Regions from separate parts of the Serratia entomophila genome, predicted to be linked through region 1. Evidence: predicted binding sites of a transcription regulator. Region 1 holds the regulator's gene; the other holds the start of a gene.

Region 1 (7,597 bases):
TGAACAGGCGCGGCGCTTCTTCGCGGCGTTCGGAGGTGAGTTTGACCTCGCAATCGCGCACGTCGTTGCGGCCTTTTTGCAGGATCGACACTACGTCGATAGCGCTGCAGCTGCCCACCGACATCAGCACCATTTCCATCGGGCTCGGCGCCTTATCGCCGGCGTTGCCATCCATCAGCACCTGATGGCCGGAAGCCGATTCACCCAGAAACGTTAACCCTTCCACCCATTTAACTCTTGCCTGCATTCTGCTCACTCCGGTTGATTTCTTAAAATCAGAGTACGCTTTCGCATAGAAACAGGCAACGGAACCTGATGCTAATCATGCTGAAGCGAGACAACACAAGACACCCGCCTTACTCTGTGCTACAAACAGAGCCGCAATAAATCTTTCCGGGACATTGATTTCAGGGAAACGCCCAGGGAAAGGCTCCTTTACCGGTATGTTAACAGAATGTAGCTTGCAGCTCTCCCGGCAAGTTAATATGCTAGAGCGACAGCGTATATTTATGACACGCCTCAAAACCTGCCGATAGCCCTCGCTCAAACAGCGGCTACAGGCACGTTTTACAGGGAACTCTGACCCCTGTGACACAAGGCAGCGATAACAACAGAGGATAACAGCGAATGGTTCTCGGCAAACCGCAAACAGACCCTACTCTCGAATGGTTCCTGTCTCATTGCCATATCCACAAATATCCATCGAAGAGTACGCTGATTCACCAAGGTGAAAAGGCCGAAACGCTTTACTACATCGTGAAAGGCTCCGTCGCGGTGCTGATCAAGGATGAAGAAGGTAAAGAGATGATCCTGTCCTACCTGAACCAGGGGGACTTCATCGGCGAGCTCGGATTGTTTGAAGAAGGCCAGGAGCGCAGCGCCTGGGTTCGGGCGAAAACCGCCTGCGAAGTGGCTGAAATTTCCTATAAGAAATTCCGTCAGCTGATCCAGGTCAACCCGGACATCCTGATGCGCCTGTCCGCCCAGATGGCGAACCGCCTGCAGGTCACCTCCGAGAAAGTGGGCAACCTCGCCTTCCTGGACGTTACCGGCCGCATTGCGCAAACCCTGCTGAACCTGGCGAAACAGCCTGATGCCATGACCCACCCGGACGGCATGCAGATCAAGATCACCCGCCAGGAAATCGGCCAGATCGTCGGCTGCTCGCGTGAAACCGTTGGCCGTATTCTAAAAATGCTGGAAGATCAAAACCTGATTTCCGCCCACGGCAAAACCATTGTCGTCTACGGCACCCGCTAATCACTAAAAAAACGGCGCAGCAATGCGCCGTTTTTTTATCCTCTGCCTGCCATGTGGCGCCGCCTGATCTACCACCCGGAAGTCAATTACGCACTGCGGCAAACGCTGGTGTTGTGCCTGCCGGTACTGTTTGGTCTGGCGATCGGCCAGCTGCAGCTTGGCCTGCTGTTTTCACTGGTTCCCGCCTGCTGCAACATCGCCGGGCTGGACACGCCTCACAAACGCTTTTTTAAACGGCTGATCGTCGGCGGCTCGCTGTTCGCCTTCAGCAGCCTGCTGCTGCAACAGGCGCTGCTGTGGCAGGTGCCGCTGCCGGCGCTGATGCTCGGCCTGGCGCTGTTGCTCGGCGTCAGTGGCGAAATCAGCCCGCTGCACGCCCGGCTGCTGCCTGCGGCGCTGATCGCCGCTATCTTCTCCCTCAGCATGGCCGGCACCCTGCCTATCTGGCAGGCGCCGTTGCTGTACGCCGTCGGCACCGCCTGGTACGGCCTGTTCACCTGGTTCTGGTTCACACTGTGGAAGGAACAGCCGATGCGCGAATCGCTGAATCAGCTGTACCTGGAATTGGCGGACTACTTTGAGGCCAAGTATTCGCTGCTAACCCAGCACACCGACCCGCAGACCGCGCTGCCGCCGCTGCTGGCGCGCCAACAGAAAGTGATGGATCTGATCGGCCTGCTGTATCAGCAACTCAACTTCCTGCCGCACGCCGACAACCTTGAGCAGAAGCGCCTGCAGCGCGCCTTTCAGGTGGCGCTCGACCTGCAGGAACATATCACCGTCAGCCTGCATCAGCCGGAAGAAGTGCAAAAGCTGGTGGAGCAAAGCCAGGCCGAAGCGATTATCCGCCGCAACGCGCAGGTGATTGCCGGGCGGCTGCGCGTGGTGGCGCGCGACATCCTCTATCACCAGCATTCGCAACGCTTCAATATGGCGCACGAGCTGGCGGCGCTGGAGAAGGTGGCGGCGCAGCATGCCGACAATCCGGTCGGCCAATTCTGCTATTACCACTTCAGCCGCATCGCCCGCCTGCTGCGCACCCAGCATCCGCTGTACCGCCGCGATCTGATGGCCAGCCAGGCCCGCCTGCCTTTCTGGCCGGCGCTGACCAGTTACCTGTCGTTCAAATCCAACGCCCTGCGCAACGCCGCGCGGCTGGGGGTGATGCTGGCGCTCGGCAGCAGCCTGGGCACGATCTTCAACCTGCCCAAGCCTTACTGGATCCTGTTGACCATCATGCTGGTGAGTCAGAACGGCTATAACGCCACCCGGGTGCGCATTCAGCACCGTGCGCTCGGCACCCTGGCCGGGCTGGTGGTCGCCGCCGCTCTGCTGCAGCTGCAGCTGCCGGAGGCGGAAACCCTGGGCATCATGCTGGTGATCACCCTGCTGGCGTACCTGGTTTCGCGTAAAAACTACGGGCTGGCGGTGATCGGCTTCACCATCACTGCGGTGTACACCCTGCAGCTGCTGGCGCTAAACGGCACCCATTTCCTGGTGCCGCGCCTGGTCGATACGCTGATTGGCTGCGTGCTGGTGTTTGGCGGCACCATTTGGCTGTGGCCACAGTGGCAAAGCGGCCTGCTGCGCAAGAACGCCCATCAGGCGCTGGAGAACGATCAACACGCGCTGCGGCTGATGCTGGAAGAACAGGAACCGGACCCCGCCGGGTTGGCCTATGCGCGCATGCAGGTGAATCAGGCGCATAACGCGCTGTATACCTCGCTCAATCAGGCGATGCAGGAGCCGGGCTTCGCCTCGGACTATCTGGCGGATATGCGGCTGTGGGTGACGCACAGCCAGTTTATCGTCGAACATCTTAACGCCATGACCATTTTGGCGCGCGAACACTATATGCTGACGCCGAAGCTGGCGGAGACGTATTTGCAAACCTGCGAGATCGCGCTGCAAAGCTGCCAGCAGCGGCTGGAGTATGACGGGCCGAGCGGCAACAGCGGCATCATGCAGCCGCCGGATCTGCACCCGGATATGCCGATCACCGAGATGGAGCGCCACCTGCGGCGCATCCTTTCGCACCTGAGCGTAATGCATACCATTTCGTCGCTGGCCTGGAGCCAACGCCCGCATCACGGCATCTGGCTGAAGCGCAAACTGCGCGATCGATAAGGGCGCAGCCTGCTACGCCCCGGCGTCGCATCAGCCGCCTATTACGTCTTGCACCGCCTGCTCAAACAGCGCCATGCCGGCGTCGATATCCTGCCGCTCCACCACCAGCGACGGCGCAAAGCGGATCACGTTCGGCCCGGCGTTGAGGATCATCAACCCGCGCGCAGCGGCTGCGGTAAGGAAATCCCGCGCCCGGCCGTGATACTGCGGCGTCAACTCTGCGCCGATCAGCAACCCCATACCGCGAATGGCGGTGAAAATTCGGTATTTGTCGCCTATCGCCCGTAAGGCGTCGACATACAGACCATGGCGTTGCTCGATGCCGCTCAGCACCTCCGGGGTGTTGATCACGTCCAGCGCCGCCTCCGCCACCGCGCAGGCCAGCGGGTTGCCGCCGTAGGTGGTGCCGTGGGTTCCCACCTGCATCACCGAGGCGATGTCTTCGGTGGTCAACATGGCGCTGATCGGGAAACCGCCGCCCAGCGCTTTGGCGGTGGTGAGAATATCCGGCGTTACGCCATAGTGCATGTAGGCGAACAGCTTGCCGCTGCGGCCCATGCCGCTCTGCACCTCGTCAAACACCAGCAGCGCCTGGTGCCGATCGCACAGCTCGCGCACCCCTTGCAGGAATTCGGCATTCACCGGCGTGATACCGCCTTCGCCCTGAATCGGCTCCATCACCACCGCGCAGGTATGGTCGTCCATCACCGCCTTCACCGCCGCCAGATCGTTGAACGGCACATGCACGATATCGGCCGGTTTCGGCCCAAAGCCGTCGGAATACTTGGCCTGCCCACCCACCGAGACGGTGAACAGCGTGCGGCCATGGAAAGCGTTATAGAAAGCGATGATTTTGGTCTTATACGGGCTGTGGCGGGTGATGGCGTAGTGGCGCGCCAGCTTGAAGGCCGCTTCGTTGGCTTCCGCACCGGAGTTGGCGAAGAAGACCCGGTCGGCGAAGGTGGCGGCGATCAATTTGCTCGCCAGGCGCAGCGCCGGTTCGTTGGTGAAAACGTTGCTGGTATGCCACAGGGTTTCGCCCTGCCGTTTCAGCGCCTCCACCAGCGCCGGGTGGCAGTGCCCGAGCGCCGTCACCGCGATGCCGCCGGAAAAATCGATGTACTCTTTGCCCTGCTGGTCCCACACCCGGCTGCCCTTGCCACGTACCGGCACAAACTGGGCAGGTGCATAAACAGGCAGGATAACCTGATCAAAAGTGCTGCGGCTTACTGCGGATTTTTCGGTCATTATCGGGTCCACCCTGAAGGTCTTTCAGCGTTATCTTGATGATTGAGTGAAAATATAATCACAAAATATGCATAAAAAACCAATAAAGGGCAAACGCAAATCGCCTGCAGGGCGAAAAAAAAGCTAATGGATTAACTTTTAAGGAAATTATCCAGCAGCTGATGGCCCTGCTCGCTGAGGATGCTCTCTGGATGGAATTGCACTCCCTCCAGCGCCAGCCGGCGATGGCGGATGCCCATGATCTCATCGCGCTTGCCGTCGCGTTCGCTCCAGGCGGTCACCTCGAAGCAGTCCGGCAGCGTATCGGCCTTCAGCACCAGCGAATGGTAGCGGGTGACGGTCAGCGGATTGTTCAGCCCGCGAAACACTCCGCGATCGAGATGGCGGATCGCCGAGGTCTTGCCGTGCATCACCTCGCGGGCGCGCACCACCTCGGCGCCAAACGCCTGGCCCAGCGCCTGATGGCCGAGACAAACCCCCAGAATAGGTAATTTGCCGGCGAAATGCCGGATGGCGTCCAGCGAGATGCCGGCTTCGTTCGGGGTGCAGGGACCGGGGGAGATCACTAAGCGCTGCGGCGCCAGCCGTTCGATATCGGCCAGCTGCAGCTCATCGTTGCGCTTTACCAACACCTCGGCGCCCAATTCGCAGAAGTATTGGTAAAGGTTATAGGTAAAGGAGTCGTAGTTATCGATCAACAGCAGCATGTTAGGTCCAGCAGAAAAAAGCGCTGCGACAGTTTACTGGTTTAGCCTGCTGCTGCCGACGATAATTTCCGCTTACTTTTTCCGGCCACCCATAATGGAACCCAGCACGCCGCGCAGGATCTGGCGGCCTAGATCGCGCGCCATGCTCTTGGCGGCGGTCTGGACGATGCCGTCGCGCTTGCCGCCGCGCGGGCCGGTAGAGCCGAACAGGATTTCGTTCAGGCCGCCCATCAGGCCGCCGCCCGCCTGCTGCTGCGCCTGCGGTTGCTGAGCCGGCTGGCCCGGCTGCGGCGCGCCGACGGTGGCGAAGCCTTCCGACGACAGCTTCTCGTAGGCCGATTCGCGGTCGACCATATCCTCATAGCGGCCATACAGCGGCGACCTGTTGATCGCGCTGTTCAGGCCGTCGGCGCCCAGCATGCCCATCTTGGACTCCGGCGCGATCACCATCGCCCGCTCCACCACGTTCGGCCGGCCCTTTTCATCCAGGAAGGAGACCAGCGCCTCGCCAACCCCCAACTCGGTGATCGCCGTTTCGGCGTCGAAAGCCGGGTTGGCGCGCATGGTCTGCGCCGCCGCCTTCACCGCCTTCTGGTCACGCGGGGTAAAGGCGCGCAGCGCGTGCTGCACGCGGTTGCCCAGCTGGCCCAGCACGCTGTCCGGGATATCCAGCGGGTTCTGGGTGACAAAGTAGATGCCCACGCCCTTGGAGCGGATCAGGCGCACCACCTGCTCGATTTTGGTCAGCAGCGCCGGCGGCGCGTCGTTGAACAGCAGGTGGGCCTCATCGAAGAAGAACACCAGCTTCGGCTGCTCCGGATCGCCCACTTCCGGCAGATGTTCGAACAGTTCGGCCAGCAGCCACAGCAGGAACACCGAATACAGCTTCGGTTGGTTAATCAGCTTGTCCGCCGCCAGCAGGTTGATGATGCCGTGGCCGTTGGCGTCGGTTTTCATCAGATCGTTGATGTCCAGCATCGGCTCGCCGAAGAACTGGTTGGCGCCCTGCTCTTCCAGCGTCAGCAGCCCGCGCTGGATAGCGCCGACCGAGGCCGAAGAGATGTTGCCGTACTGGGTCTGGAACTGTTTGGCGTTGTCGCCGACGTACTGCACCATGGCGCGCAGATCTTTCATGTCCAGCAGCAGCAGCGCGTTGTCGTCGGCGATTTTGAACACCAGCTGCAGCACGCCGCTTTGCACTTCGTTCAGATCCAGCAGGCGGCCCAGCAGCAGCGGGCCGAGGTCCGACACGGTGGCGCGGATCGGGTGGCCCTTCTCACCGTAGATATCCCACGGGATGATGGTGCAGGCCTGCGGCTGCCAGTCGGTAACGCCGATCGCCGCCAGCCGCGCCTGCAGCTTCTCGGAAGGCACGCCCTCGGCGCCGATGCCGGACAGGTCGCCCTTCACGTCCGACAAAAACACCGGCACGCCGATGCGCGAGAATTGTTCGGCCATTTTCTGCAGCGTCACTGTCTTACCGGTACCGGTCGCCCCGGTGATCAGGCCATGGCGGTTCGCCAATGCCGGCAGGATCGCCAGATCCTGCACCGGTTTCCCGTCCTTCATCGCTTTAGCGATAATCCGTGCTTCACTCATTTTCTTTTCCTTTGACGCTGACGCGGCGCGAAAAGCGCCTGTTGATGCAATAAAGCTATAAGCGCGGCGTAACCCCGTCAAGGACAAACAAAAAGGGCGCCATCAGGACGCCCGTTAAGCCAATATTTTCAGAATCGCCCTAAGATCACGCTCACCCGCGCAGCCCCAGCTCTTCCTTCAGCGCCTTCAGATAGCGCCGGCTGACCGGCACCGGCTCGCCGGCCGGCATGATCATCTCCGCCGCGCCGCCTTCTTCGAAGCGGATCTCGCGCACCTGTTCCAGATTGACCAGGTACTGCCGATGGCAACGCACCAGCGGCGTGCGGCTTTCCAGCGTACGCAGCGTCAGCTCGGTAAAGCACTCCATGCCGTCGTTACGCACCACGAACACCCCGCTCAGCCGCGAGCGGATCGCCACCACTTCGTCGAAACGCAGCAGATAGATGCGGCTGTGGCCGGTGCAGGGGATGTATTTCAAATAGCCGGCGCTCTCTTCCAGCGTCGCGACATCCTGCGGCGCGCTGCGCTGCCGCAGGCGTTGCAGCGTCTTGCTCAGCCGTTTGGGCTCCGCCGGCTTCAGCAGATAATCGAACGCGTGCTCTTCGAACGCCTGCACCGCGTATTCGTCATAGGCGGTCAGGAACACGATATGCGGC
Region 2 (7,597 bases), 2.0 Mb from region 1:
GGCGCTTCGCCGTCGCGGTGGCTCAACACCATTTTCAAACAGGCCATGCCGCACACGTGGTTAGCCCACTCGACGTATTCCGCCCGATCGCGGGCGCCGCTGCGCGCCCAGTTGGCGTCTTGCGCCAGGGTTGCGCGCCCGGCAATCAGATCGGCCGCCAATTCCGGCGTTGCCCACTGGCAAACATAGGGCACGGCCCGCATGATTTAAAACCTGTCGACGACTTTAAAGTTCATCAGCACCAGCGTCATATCCGGCGAGAACAGATCGTATTCTTCAAAGAAACGCTGCAGCTCTTTACGCCAGTGCGCCAGCGAACGGTCACCCTCGCCTTCGGCATAGGCATGCGCCTCACCGACCTGATCGTAGGTTTGCATCTCTACGGCGGTCAGCTCTACCGCACACACCGGATCGCCCTTGCCATTGACCACCAGGAACACGTCGCCGGCCAGCGGAACGCCTTCCCCGTCCAGATTGGAGCAGGTCGCGGTCTTGGTGCCGTTGAGGATCAGTTGCACCACCTCGTCGGCCTGTTGCTCGGTGTCGCCGAATGCCCAACGCTCTGTGTGTTCGTATTTTTGCGGAATTGCCGTCGCCATTGCTTTACCTTATTGAGTGAATCATTAATGCAGACAGGATAGTACAACGTATTCACCGCCGCCTGCACCTGCCGCATCACCGGCCGCAGGTTTTGTGTTCAGCGGCTTTACGGGTTTTTACCCTAAAGCGCTGGGCCTGGGCCGGCGCAGCAGGCATACTGTGAAGCATATCCACTCATGGCGGACGGCCAGGCGGTAAAATGAAGCAAGACGACAAAGATCCCGATGACACCTTCAGCGATCTGTTAAAAGTCATTGCGCTGGTGGTAGTGGTGGCCATCGTGGCGATTGCCGGTTGGTATTTCAGCTAAGGGGGTCCGCTTGGCAACCAAACGAATGCGCACCAAACATTGGAAAATGTTCCTGATCCTGCTGCTGATCTGCCTGGCGCTGCTGCTGTTGCGTTGGGCGGCGATAGCCTTCGGTTAATGCCGCCGCGCCTCAGGTTCCAACAGTTCACGCAGATACGCAACGCGCGCCTCCCCCTGCGGCAGCCACAGCCGGCATAGCCGGTTTTGCACTTCGGCCTTGCGGCTCAGGCGGTAGTACTCCGCCAGTTGATCGACCAGTTTCATCATTCGCCCTCCTGATATTCCTCACATCAAGTATTGAACGTAAAAAGCAGAAGAAATACTGATGCCTTGTTTTTTATACTTCCTGTTTTAGATACTGCGACCGCTGCGGTGGCGAAGCCCCGGCTCAACTGCTACATTGACCAAAAATCAACCAGCCGAGGTAAATGATGATGTTCTCGGAACAGGAGATAAAGCCGGTCTGGGATGAAGTCGCCCGGTTGATCGGCGACGGTGTGATGCAGCTGCGTCATCGCGGCGAGGTTTTATCGGTAGAAACGCTGGCAAAATATCTGGCGCAGCAGTTGGCGGAGAGCCACGACATCGAACACCGTATTCTGATCGGCGCGGCGATTAACATGTTGAAAGACGGAAAGTGAATCGCCAACCGGAATGGTTGGCGATTCGGCAGAAGCCCGAGGTATGCAAGCCCGGCCTTCTGCGCGCTACTATGTCAGGCTAATATGACGATATTAATAGGAATTGTCGGGTTTTTACCCTAATTGCACTATTTTTGTTGCCTGTAGCCGTTATGCCAGCACGAAATCACCCGCTTAAAGCGGCTGACCAGGCCGATCGCTCCGCGGGTACGGGCGTCGCCAACATAATTCGATTGCACATGCCGGTTCACCGCGCTGCACGAATCACTTCGCCAAATCGCTTGCAACTACGTTCGATCGCGCGCCGGGCCTCTGGCGATAGCTGCCCCATTTCGAAAAAGCCATGTATTAGCCCCTGACACCGCTCGATATGAACGGGCACTCGCGCAGCACGCAACGCTTCTCCATAGTCCAGGCCGACGTCCCTCAATGGATCAAATTGCGCGGTTACGATGACTGCCGCACAGAGTCCGGAAAAATCACCGGCATGAATAGGCGTTATCCGGGGATCTTCAAAGTTTCGCGCTTCAGCGGAATAATGGCGCAGGAACCATTCGATCAACGGTTTATCGAGCAGATAGCCCGTCGCATTCTGCCGCCAGGATTGATGATGGATACCCGGTAGATCGGTCGCGGGATAGATCAAGAATTGGCCGGCCAATTCGACGCCGTCCGCATGGAAAGCTTGAGCCACCACCGCCGACAGATTGCCTCCCGCGCTATCTCCGGCGACGGCCACAAGGCGATTGCCCCCGAGAGCGGGCGCATGGTCAACCACCCACCGCATCGCGGCGATGGCGTCGTCGACCGCCGCCGGAAACGGATGCTCTGGCGCCAGTCGGTACGCTACCGACACGACAACGACCCGGCTCCATCGACAGATCTCTCGGCAGACGTTGTCGTGCGTGTCGAGATCGCCGATAACCCAGCCACCGCCGTGGAAAAATGCAGTGGTAGGAAATGGCCCGCTTCCATCGGGACGGTAGACTCTTGCATGCAACTCCCCAGATGCACCATCAACAACAATATTTTCAACGCTGCCAACGGGAACCGTCGCGCCAGGCGGATGCAAGCTGGCCGCCAAGGCACGATAGCCGGCTCGCGCCTCTTCAGGCGTGCCTTCATATAACTTCTTTTCGCCGGACTTCGCCAACGCATCGAGGAAAGCGGCAATATGTGGATCTACGGACATTTGGCCTCCTTATACTCGGTTCAACCGTAAGTCAGAATGCCATCGTCCAGCGTCGCTGCAGGAAACTCGTGGCGTTCTTCCGCGTATTCGCGCAGACTCTGCCAGGGGGCGTGGTCGCCTTGCCGATACATAATGTGCTGGGAGCGCATGATGTACCCCGGATTGAAATTATTCGGGTCGCAGAATGGCAGATGCGGCATGTTCTCTTCCTGAGGGCGCAGTACGGGAACGACCGTCTTTGCCTCTCGCTCGTCCATGTATCCGAGCAGTCGACAAACGAACTCGCTCACCAGTTCCGCGCGCATGGTCCAACTGGTACGCAAATAGCCCAGGGTGTACGCCATGTTTGGAACATCGTTGATCATCAATCCCCGATAGGTAACGTGCTCGGTAAAGTCCACCGGTTTCTCATCGATACTGAAGAGCACATCGCCGAAAAGACAAAGGTTGAAGCCCGTCGCCGTCACCACGATATCGGCCTCCAGAAATTCCCCCGAAGACAGGACGATCCCCTTTTCGTTGAAACGCACGATCCTGTCCGTAATAACGGAGGCCTTGCCGTCACGCAAAGGCACAAAAAAATCGCCTCCGGGAACAAATGCCAGCCTCTGTTGCTGTGGCCGGTAGCGAGGGCTAAAATGCTTTTCTACGTCGAAATCGTCGGGGAGCTGGGCGCGGACCGCATCCAGCAGCTGCTTGCGCAGATCTTCTGGTTGCTCCAGCGACATCCTGTTGAGCTCGAGATTCTGTGCGATATAGGCCCGGCGCAGGATCTCGTACGTCCACTCCTCAGGGATCCCCAGCGCACGCAGCGGTGCCGCCAGCGCGTGTTCCGCTGGCTCGACGACAAAAAATGTGGGCGACCGCTGCAATAACGTGACGTGCTCCGCCTCCCCGGTTAACGCAGGAATAAGGGTCGCCGCCGTGGCGCCCGAACCTATCACGACGATTCTTTTCCCCTTCCAACTCAGATCTTGCGGCCAGTTCTGCGGGTGAATGACCGCCCCCGCGAAGCGCTCCAGCTCCGGCCAGTCTGGAACATGTCCCTGCTGATGGCGGTAGTAACCAGGACACAGCCACAGAAACCCGGCCGTGAATTGCAATATTTCGCCGGTATCGGTTCGGATCGCTTCCACGCTCCAACACCTGTCTTGGGTCGACCAGTTCGCTGCCATCACCCGATGCCCGTAACGGATATGTCGGCCCAGATCATTTTCCGCAATGACTTCACCGAGGTAATTGCGGATCTCCTCGGCAGTCGCAATAGAAGCGCCGCGCCAGGGTTTGAATGAGTAACCGTAGGTGAACAAGTCGCTATCGGAACGCGCTCCTGGGTAACGATGCGTCCACCAGGTACCGCCAAAGCCATCCATGGCATCCAGCATGAGAATGCTTCGATCAGGGCATGTTTGCCGCAAATGGTAGGCCGCATCTATACCCGAGATCCCTGCGCCGATGATTAGTACATCCACATGTTCACCCATAGATCAACCTCTCCAAATGTTCGAAGCCTTCCACGTGTTCGAATTTTTGCTGACAGCGCGCAGCTGCAGCATCCGATTGGCATCGTGATGGATATACTGTGCACTTTGAATGCAAAGAAATCCTAATCTCTATCGAGATCGTCCGAAAATGAACATTATCGTCATCCGGTAAACAGCATGACGCACGGCGGCCATCCCTGCATTTATCTGTTTCATCATTCACCCTGCTGACCAGCGTGGGGTACGGCAGGCTGCAGCTCAGCGCGAAGAAAGAATGTTATCAAGTAAAAACATCGAATTATGAAAAATCCCATGGCGGATTTTGGTTTTCCCAATAAGGAATAAAACGCTAGACGGCACCGAAGAGATGATAAAAATGGAGCAGTGAATTATGCCGCGGAAATTCCATGTTACGCCCTAAACCAATGTTGGTTTTAATTAACCATCGTCAGCATTTTGTAATTAAAGTAAGCAAGCTTCAATTCGCTGCTATATTATAGCGGGAAGCTAAGGCCTCCCGTTTTATTAATGAGAACCGGAACCGCAAAACCGGGGCAATCCAACCCCGGTGAACCATAAGTTTCTCTGGGCTCAAACTAACCAACCAAGCAATAACGTCGCGCCGATTACGGTGGAAGCGCCGCCGATGCGCGTGGCGATTTGGGCAAAGGGCATCAGCTCCATGCGGTTGGACGCCGACAGGATAGCCACGTCGCCGGTGCCGCCCAGGCCGCTGTGGCAACAGGTAACGATCGCCGCTTCTACCGGGAACATCTTCAGATAGGGCGCGATCAGGAAGCTCACCAACCCCATCGACAGCACCACGGAACCGCACACCACCACGTAGCCGAGCGAGAACACCGCCACCACGCTCTCCAAAGGCACGTACAGCATGCCCAGGCCAATCATCAGCGGCCATACCAGCGCCGTGGAGACGAACTTGTAAAAGCTGTGCGCCCCGGTTTCCATCGAAGCCGGTATCACGCGGCAGTATTTGCACAATACGGCAAACAGGATCATCAGCACCGGTCCGGGAATATGCAGGATATGCTCAAACAGGCCGCCGACGATAAAGAAAGCGCAAATCACCAACAACCCGCCGCCCATCAGCTGAAAATCGACGTTGCCGCCGGTTTCCTTGATGGCGAACACCGCATTTTCCTGGGCGGAGCGAATCAGCATGCCGTCGCCGCTCAGCGCCTTGCGCTGCATACCGATGCGCGCCAGCACTCCGGCGGTGACGATGGCGAAGATATTGCCCAGCACCGCCGCAGGCGCCAACTGCGCGACGTACAGGTCCGGCCCGCCGCCCAAAATGGCGGAATAGGCCAGCGACAGCGGCAAAATACCCTCGCCGATGCCGCCGCCGACGATCGGCACAATGATAAAGAAGAAGGTGTGATAGAAGGTGAAGCCGAACAGCTTGCCCACCAGCAGCCCGGTCACCACCGCCGTCACCGTCCCCACCACCAACGGCACAAACATGCGCACCATGCCCTGGATCAGGATCACCCGGTTCATGCCGAGTATGCTGCCGACCACCAGGCTGGCGATGACGAAATACAGCAAATTGGCGTCTTTCATCAGCAGATGCACCGTCGCCATCACGTTTGGCTGGAACACATTGAAATACACCAGCACCGACGGCACCATCAGGCACAAAATGGCCGGCCCGCCGATATCGCGCAGCAACGGCATACTTTTGCCCAGCTGCGCCAGCGCAAACCCCAGCGTCATAATCACCGCCAGGCCGCCGATCATATTCTTCGGCAGGAAGTTAGCGTAGGCCGAAACGGCAACAATCGCGCAAATAGTGACAAACAGCGCAATCGGCACCGCACCGATATCTATCTGGCGGATTTGGTTAATTATTCCTGATGAGTCAGGCGACGGCACATTCTTCTCACAGGCCATTTCTGCATTTATCTGTTTCATTATTCACCCTGCTGACACCTGTTGGGTACGGTAGGCATTGCCTCACCGTGATGAAAAAATTTTATCAAGTCAAAACAGCTAATTATGAAAAATCCCATTGCGAATTTTGGTTTTTCTAATAAGGAATAAAACGCTAGACAGCACCGAAGATATGATAAAAAATAAAATAGCAGAACTAAATTACGCCGCAGGAATTCAATATTGTGACCTTCAGCTAATGTTAGTTTTAATTAATTATCGTCAGCATTTTGTAATTAAAGTAAGCAGGCTTAAATTCGCTGCTATGCTATAGGGGGGACGTCAAAGCCCCCTGTTTATTAATGAGAACCGGAAACGCAATTAGCTGAATCCGGTCAGCTTTATCCGAACCTTAATCCTGCGCGCGGCACCGCTCAGCATTAAGGCATAATATGACTAATAAGGAAGTAGAATATGTCTTCACGCGCTGTTACCCCACAGACTCTCACCCGTTACGGCATTTCCCAGGCCACCGAGATCGTCCATAACCCCAGCTACGAGCAGCTGTTCGCCGAGGAAACCCGCGCCGACCTGCCGCCGCTGGAGCGCGGCACCCTGACCCAGCTGGGCGCGGTCAATGTCGACACCAGCGAATTCACCGGCCGCTCGCCCAAAGATAAATACATCGTGCGCGACGACACCACGCGCGACACCGTGTGGTGGTCCGATAACGGCACCGGTAAAAACGACAACCAGCCGCTGTCGCCGGAGGTGTGGCAACGGCTGAAAACCCTGGTGGGCAATCAGCTGTCCGGCAAGCGCCTGTTCGTGGTGGACGCCTTCTGCGGCGCCAACGCCGATACCCGCCTGAAGGTGCGCTTTATTACCGAGGTGGCCTGGCAGGCGCACTTCGTCAAAAACATGTTTATCCGGCCGACCGATGCAGAACTGGCCGATTTCGAACCGGACTTCGTGGTGATGAACGGCGCCAAGTGCACCAACCCGGACTGGCAGCAGCAGGGCCTGCATTCCGAGAACTTCGTCGCCTTCAACCTGACCGAGCGCATCCAGCTGATCGGCGGTACCTGGTACGGCGGCGAAATGAAAAAGGGCCTGTTCTCGATCATGAACTATCTGCTGCCGCTGCAGGGCATCGCATCGATGCACTGTTCGGCCAACGTGGGCGAGGAAGGCGACGTAGCGGTATTCTTCGGCCTGTCCGGCACCGGCAAAACCACCCTCTCCACCGATCCCAACCGCCAACTGATCGGCGACGACGAGCACGGCTGGGACGACGACGGGGTATTCAACTTCGAGGGCGGCTGCTACGCCAAGACCATCAAGCTGTCTGCACAGGCCGAGCCGGAAATCTATCAGGCGATCCGTCGCGACGCCTTGCTGGAAAACGTGCAGGTGCTGGCCGACGGCAGCATCGACTTCGACGACGCAAGCAAAACCGAAAACACCCGCGTCTCTT

The links. Region 1 encodes CRP, which controls carbon source genes, mostly activating them, when cyclic AMP is high. Its sites were predicted from a motif close to ATGTGANNNNNNTCACAT; they were not measured.
Region 2: KHA73_RS10640 (2-hydroxycarboxylate transporter family protein) is a predicted target of CRP. The motif match lies at 6,364-6,381, and genes of this name have one in related genera.

Annotation. Positions count from the first base shown of each region.
Region 1 covers NZ_CP082787.1:194,347-201,943, reverse strand. Annotated here, with positions in the region: gene KHA73_RS00835 (OsmC family protein) at 1-247, opposite strand, end outside; gene crp (cAMP-activated global transcriptional regulator CRP) at 628-1,260, shown strand; gene KHA73_RS00825 (YccS/YhfK family putative transporter) at 1,312-3,387, shown strand; gene argD (bifunctional acetylornithine/succinyldiaminopimelate transaminase) at 3,418-4,635, opposite strand; gene KHA73_RS00815 (aminodeoxychorismate synthase component II) at 4,767-5,342, opposite strand; gene KHA73_RS00810 (helicase HerA-like domain-containing protein) at 5,415-6,941, opposite strand; gene btsR (two-component system response regulator BtsR) at 7,093-7,597, opposite strand, start outside.
Region 2 covers NZ_CP082787.1:2,165,416-2,173,012, reverse strand. Annotated here, with positions in the region: gene KHA73_RS10675 (hypothetical protein) at 1-203, opposite strand, end outside; gene KHA73_RS10670 (ASCH domain-containing protein) at 207-599, opposite strand; gene yniD (small membrane protein YniD) at 921-1,028, shown strand; gene KHA73_RS10660 (hypothetical protein) at 1,025-1,177, opposite strand; gene KHA73_RS10655 (hypothetical protein) at 1,342-1,551, shown strand; gene KHA73_RS10650 (alpha/beta hydrolase) at 1,799-2,743, opposite strand; gene KHA73_RS10645 (flavin-containing monooxygenase) at 2,764-4,227, opposite strand; gene KHA73_RS10640 (2-hydroxycarboxylate transporter family protein) at 4,819-6,162, opposite strand; gene pckA (phosphoenolpyruvate carboxykinase (ATP)) at 6,595-7,597, shown strand, end outside.